Regions from separate parts of the Nitrobacter sp. CN101 genome, predicted to be linked through region 1. Evidence: riboswitches for the same ligand, from Rfam matches in the RefSeq annotation. Region 1 holds a riboswitch; the other holds the start of a gene.
The links. Region 1 has a riboswitch for cobalamin ahead of ACZ5IL_RS09955 (TonB-dependent receptor plug domain-containing protein). Riboswitches for the same ligand answer to the same signal wherever they lie in the genome.
Positions count from the first base shown of each region.

Region 2: another riboswitch for cobalamin. It lies ahead of metE (5-methyltetrahydropteroyltriglutamate--homocysteine S-methyltransferase); the one in region 1 lies ahead of ACZ5IL_RS09955 (TonB-dependent receptor plug domain-containing protein).

Region 1 is NZ_AP038833.1:2,013,712-2,017,137, forward strand. It holds gene ACZ5IL_RS09955 (TonB-dependent receptor plug domain-containing protein) at 1-2,019, opposite strand, end outside; cobalamin riboswitch at 2,133-2,327, opposite strand; gene rpe (ribulose-phosphate 3-epimerase) at 2,552-3,253, opposite strand.
Region 2 is NZ_AP038833.1:1,007,410-1,010,835, reverse strand. It holds gene metE (5-methyltetrahydropteroyltriglutamate--homocysteine S-methyltransferase) at 1-1,935, opposite strand, end outside; cobalamin riboswitch at 2,041-2,247, opposite strand; gene ACZ5IL_RS04820 (epoxyqueuosine reductase QueH) at 2,284-2,952, opposite strand; cobalamin riboswitch at 3,141-3,341, shown strand.

The sequences.
Region 1 (3,426 bases):
GGTCGGGTTTTGGTAGCGGGCATCAAAGAGATTATCGATCCGCCCGAATATCTTGACCTGGTCATTGACGGCGTAGTCGCCACGCAAGTTCACCAGCGTATAGCCCGGCGCTACAATTCCGGAGATTGAACCGTCGCGGGTGACATCAATCCAGTCGTTGACGCGGAGCACGGTCGCCGACAGTGTCAGTGCATCGAGGGGGAGCCAGGTCGCGGTTGCGCTCCACTTTTCCTTCGGTCGGCGCAGCAGCTGCATACCGGTGGCGGCATTGACGGCACGGGTAAAGGTGTAATCTGCGCGAATTCCGAAACGCTCGGTGATCTGTGCCGAAACGAAAGTTTCGGTGCCTTCGGTCGTCGCACTGTTCACGTTCACCAACGATGTGAACGTGGCATTGTAGTCGATCAGGTTGGTGATGTCGTTATGGAAGTAAGTCGAGCCGAACCGTACGCGATCGTTGAACAGAGGTTGCTCGAAACCGGCATCGTAGCCGCGGCTATCTTCCGGTTTCAGGTTGCGATTGGCGAAGAAATTGAAGGTTGGAAAGTCCCGGAACAGCTGGCTCAGCGAAGGCGCCTTGAATCCCGTGCCGTAGCTTGCTTTCAGTTTCGTTTCCGTGATGGGAACAATGATCGCCGGCGCGACCCGGTAGGTCATACGCTCGCCGAACAGGTCGTTGGAGTCTTGGCGGACATTCGCAACGAGGAAAAGGCGGTTCGCGAGAGCTGATTGCAACTCGATGAAGCCTGCCTTGTTGCCGTTCTTGGCGGCAAGATCGGTGGTGTCGATGCGATCGGTCTGATGCTCGGCGCCGAAGACCAGATGGTTGTCACGCGCAATTTCGGCCACCGTGCGCCAGTCAAACTTGAGGCGCTCGCCCGTGGTGGTCGTGACCGGACTGCCGGGACCTGCGTCGTAGCCTCTGCTGTTGGTGTAATTGACACCGAAGTAGCTCTGGACGCGCCCGTCGAACAGAGACCATACGGCTTCTTCGCGGTTGAAGAGTTGCTGGACGGCGTGTGTGCTCTGGGTGGCGTTGGGAGTGCTTGGAAATCCACCGTCGCCCGTGAACAACAGCGTCGCGTCAGTATAGCGGACCACCGAATTGACGGTCAGATTCTCATTGAGATCGACGCCGAGCTTGGTCGAATAGGTCATGTTGTCATAGTTGTTTCCGATCGCTTGCCGTCCGGGCGGGAGAAGCTCCGGCGGTGTGACAGGAACATCTCCGGCATGGAGATGGGCGACGTTGACCGCATAGTTGAAGTTCTTTTCGGAGCCGCTCAATCCGAGGGTCTGGTTGAACGTTTTGAACGAGCCGGACTCGATTGACGCGGTAGCGCGCGGCGGACCTTCGCCCTTTTTTGTAATGATGGAGATCACTCCGCCGATTGCGTCGGAACCATAGAGTCCGCTTTGCGGACCCCGGAGAATTTCCATCTGCTGAATGTCCGCCGCAAGAAGATGCGCATAGTCGAATGCGCCATTCGCGTTGCCGGGGTCGCCGATGTCGATTCCGTCGAGGATCACCTTGGTGTGGTTGGCGTTCGTGCCTCGCATGAAAACCGAAGTCTGGGCGCCCGGTCCGCCGGCTTGCAACACATTCAGACCGGGAGCCGTCCTCAGGATATCCGGAACGGTGCGGTACTGCTGGGTCTGTATATCCTTCTCGGTGACGATGGTGATGGAGCTTGCCAATTGCCTTGCAGGCGTCACAACCCCCGTGGGGCTGACCACGGTCGAACCCATCGTGCCCGGAACAGGAGTCTCAGTGACAGGAGGTTGTCGAGGAGCGGAACGGGCCGCACGGCGCGATCGCGACGCCGCGCGGTGCGATGGCGGCCGTGAATCTGTTGTTCTATCCGGCGGCGGCGCGATCCGGATCGGAGGCAGCAGATTGGGAGAGGCGGATTGTTGCGCGTTCGAAGGCGTAGTCAGGCCGACCGATCCCAGCGAGGCGAGGACGGTGGATGCAAGCAGGCTTCTGCGATAAACCCCGGACAAGGAGGAGCCAAACATTAAGAAAACCTCGGCAGGACGTCGGTGGCACGTCACAGCGAACGAGGTTTCACGGGAGCCTACGTTGGCGCCGATGAAGCGGATGTCTGTAGTCCCCGACTGACATCTTCGCGTGTGACCACGGGTTGACGGCAGGTCTCCTGGCTCGCGGGTCGTTACCTGGCGTCGCCTTCCCGGGGCCGAGATATCCCAGTGGCGTGTGACGCAGATTCACCGCTTACAGTTGCGGGGGCAGCCGTGGCGTTAGGATGATCCCGCACCACGTTCCCTTTTGATCTCCCGAGGGAGAACCGTCGCCGATCTGTTTGGGGGGGAACAAAGTCGATGTCAATCGACGGAACGACTCAGCTACGGCTTTTCCTCGTGGCGTTGCATATCCGCAGCAACAAGTTGCCGCCGGCGAGATATGCTTTGTCTGCATTCTCGAGGCTGTATGTTGCCGATGCGAGCAAGCCGCCGGGGCAGGCGGACTTGCAACCTTCCTGCTCCGGGCGCGGGCGAGAACTATACGCTGCCGGTACCGGCGTTTGCGTCAGACCACCTCGCCGCGCGCTGCAGCGGCGGCGTTGCGGATCGCGTCCATGTTCGCCTTGTAGGACTCCATGGTGCCGCCCTTGAAGACCGCCGACCCTGCCACGAAGGCATTGGCGCCGGCGGCGCCGAGTTCGCCCGCAACGTCGGGGCCGACTCCGCCGTCAACCTCAATGTCGATCGGTCGCCCTGCGATCATCGTACGCAAATCCCGAATCTTGCCGACCGCCGAGGAGATGAACTTCTGGCCGCCGAAACCGGGATTGACCGACATCACCAACACCAGATCGACCATGTCGAGCACGTATTCGATGGTGGAGAGCGGCGTTGCGGGATTGAGTGTGACCCCCGCCTTCTTGCCGAGCGCGCGAATGGCCTGCAACGAGCGGTGCAGGTGCGGTCCCGCTTCGACGTGAACCGTGATGTGATCACAACCGGCCTTGGCGAAGGCTTCGAGGTAAGGATCGCACGGCGAGATCATCAGATGGGCATCGAAGATCTTCTTCGTGTGCGGGCGCATCGCCTTGATGACATCGGGACCGTAGGAGATGTTCGGCACGAAATGGCCGTCCATCACGTCGAGGTGGATCCAGTCGGCCCCCCCCTGATCGACGGCGCGAACCTCCTCGCCAAGCTTCGAGAAGTCGGAGGCCAGGATCGACGGTGCGATAACGAGAGGACGCGGCACAAAAGTCTGGGACATGAACGTTTCCGAAAATTTCTGCGGAGCTTGAGAGAGCCCCGCGTATCATGAGCCGCGTCCGGGGGCAATGAGTGGCGTCAGCACCGGGGCGGGGGACGGAACGCGAGCACGGCAGGAGCCTGGCTGCGGTTAGCCGGATCCCGGCTCCCTCGGCCGACCGGACGGCAAGCTCG
Region 2 (3,426 bases), 1.0 Mb from region 1:
GAGATACGTCTTCCATTCGGACTGGCGCAGCGGCAATCCTTCGCGCAGCGCGGCCTCGTCGATCTGGATCATCGACGCTCCGGCTGCCTCCAGGTCCGCGACCTCGTCGCGGATAGCAAGCGCAATCTGCCGGCAGGCGAGACGACGCGGCACGTCATCGCGTACGAACGACCAGTTGAGAATGGTGACGGGACCGGTGAGCATGCCCTTCATCGGCTTCGACGTCAGGGACTGCGCGTATTTCCACCAGCCGACGGTCATCGGCTTGGGCCGGGACACGTCGCCGAACAAAATCGGCGGACGAACGCAGCGCGAGCCGTAGCTCTGCACCCAGCCGTGCCTGGTGAAAGCGAATCCGGACAGCTGCTCGCCGAAATACTGCACCATGTCGTTGCGCTCGAACTCGCCGTGCACGAGCACGTCAAGGCCGATGTCTTCCTGCCAGCGGATGGTTCGTGCCGTCTCCTCCCGCAGGAACGTCTCGTAGTCGGCGTCGCTCAATGCCCCCTTGGCGTGCGCCGAACGCGCCTTTCGAACCTCGGCAGTCTGCGGGAACGAACCGATCGTGGTGGTCGGGAACGACGGCAGGCCGAAGCGTTCGCGCTGCAACTTCGCGCGATCTGCAAATACGCGCTTGCGCCGTGCCATGTCCGAGGTGACGGCTGCGATCCGCGCCGAGACTTTCGCATCGTGGACCTTCGGCGACATTTTGCGGACCGCCGCGGCCTTCGCGGATGCGTCCACCGCATCGGCAACCGACGCGCGGCCTCCGGCCAGGGCTTCACCCAGCGTCGCCAGTTCACCCATCTTTTGCACCGAAAACGCGAGCCAGCTCTTCAACTCGGCATCGAGATCGGCTTCCGACGCCACGTCGATCGGCACATGCAGGAGCGAGCAGGACGGCGCGATCTGTACGCGATCGATGTCACGTTTGGCGACCACGGATTCCAGACGGTCGAGCAATGCGGGGAGATTAGCGCGCCAGATATTGCGGCCGTCGATCACGCCGAGGGACAAGACCAGATCCTGCCTCGCCTTTGCCACCACGATGTCGAGTTGTTCCGGGGCGCGAACGAGGTCGAGGTGGAGGCCCGCGACCGGCAGCGACAATGCGGTATCGAGGTTATCGCCGAGACCGCCAAAATAGGTCGTCAGCATGATCTTCAGCTTCGGCAGCGCGCTCGCGAGCTGTTCGTATGTCGCGCGCAATGCCTTGCGGGTCGCATCGTCGAGATCGAGAACGAGGCAGGGTTCGTCGAGTTGCACCCATGCGGCGCCCTCTGCGGCAAGCCGCTTGAGCAGATCGATATAAACCGGCAGCAGGCCGGAGAGCAGCGACAGCGGATCGAGATTCGCGTCCTTGCTCTTGCCGAGCTTCAGATAAGTGACGGGACCGAGCAGCACCGGCCTTGTCTGATAGCCGAGCGCCTTGGCCTCGCGAAATTCGTCGACGGCCTTGAGCGAAGAGAGTTCAAACCGTTGGCCGCTGGTGAATTCAGGGACCATGTAGTGGTAATTGGTGTCGAACCACTTGGTCATCTCCTGCGCCGGCGCACCATGCGCGTGACCGTCGCCATGATGACCATGCGCGCAGCTCGAAGCGTGATCTTCGCCTTGCGCACCGCGCGCCATCGCGAAGTAGGTTGCAAGCGGCACCGGCCCGCTTTTCCATCCGTAGATGTCCGGGATCGCGCCGACCATCACGCTGGTGTCGAGCACATGATCGTAGAGTGTGAAATCGTTCGACGGAATGACGGTGACGCCGAGCGACTTCTGTCGCGCCCAGCTCGCGGCCCGCAACCCGGCTGCCGATTCAAGCAACGCGGATTCGTCGGACTTGCCCGACCAGTAGCTTTCAAGCGCAATTTTCAGTTCACGGCGCGGACCGATGCGCGGCGTGCCGAGCGTAGCAACAGGAAGAGAGGAAACTGACACGGCTTACCCCATATGTTGGGGGCTGGGCCTTAGCGACGCGGCATGGGATTCATGGCGTGCTCGCCATGAAAACCGCAAGCGCACCACCGGGACACCCCGCCCGAGGACGACTATGTTGTCGGGGCAGGTCTCCTGGCTCGCGGGTCTCAGCTTTGGTCCGGCCTTCCCGGGATTGCTCCCAGTGACACTGATGGACCACGGCTCACCGCTTACAGTTGCGGGGGCAGCGCCGGCTTTGTCCGAAGACGCACCGGCTTCCCTCTTAGCTCCGGGCTTGAATTGTCCCGGAGAACCTCGACGCCAACCCTATGGGCCACCGTCCACGGGCCGTCAACCGGCACCGCGCTCTTATGTCGGGTCCGAATCCTCGCCGTGCCGGTAGAATTGCGTCCCGATCACGATCGGCGACCGGCCCTGATCCCGGCGGTGCTGATTGGTATCGCGCAGCGAATAGACGCAGCCGCAATACTCCTGTTGATAGAATTGCTCGCGCTTGCTGATATCGATCATTCGCTGCGCGCCGCCGCCCTTGCGCCAGTTGAAATCCCAATATGACAGACCGTCATAACGTCCGGCCGCGCGATGGCCGCAGTCATTGATCTGCGCCATGTTCTTCCAGCGGGAGATACCGAGCGACGACGTCATCACCGGGAAACCATGCTCATGCGCATGAAGCGCGGTGCGCTCGAAGCGCATGTCGAAGCACATGGTGCAGCGCGCCCCGCGTTCAGGTTCCCACTCCATCCCTTTGGCGCGAGCAAACCAGTTGTCCTTGTCGTAATCGGCATCGACGAACGGCACGCCGTGCTTCTCCGCGAAGCGGACGTTTTCGTCCTTGCGCAGCAGGTATTCCTTCAGAGGATGGATGTTCGGATTGTAAAAAAAGATCGTGTAATCGATCCCCGATGCAAGCATGGCCTCCATCACTTCGCCCGAGCAGGGCGCGCAACAGGAATGCAGCAATACCTTCTTTTGCCCGTTCGGGGGCGTCAGGTTCGGTCGGACGAATTCGATCACGGCGGACTCGGCGGTTGAGCCGCGAGACAAACGCCGCGGCAAATCTCTCTGGATAATGGTCTGTATGATCGAAGCGTCAAGAGTTGGACAGAGCGATGGTTGCACAGCGTTTTTCGCCGAACTGTGAATTACGAGAATTGTGAAGCCCGGAGTCGAAACGATCTGTTGACTCGGAATTTGGCGCGGCTACTAGATATGGCGGTCACGGTCTCTCGAGTCGCAATACCGAGAGCGAAAGAGGGAAGCCGGTAATGCCGGCGCTGCCCCCGCAACTGTTAAGCGGCGAGCCGAAGTCCATTGAGTGTCACTGGGACCGCAAGGCCCTGGGAAGACCGGACGGACGCTGAGACCCCGCAAGCCAGGAAACCTGCCGTGACAGCCGAAACGTTCCCTGGGCGGGGTGTCCCAGCGGGTCGCTTGACGGGAATCGCGGCGTCCGCCGTGAGATTTCCTGCGCGCGTCTCCGCCTGACCC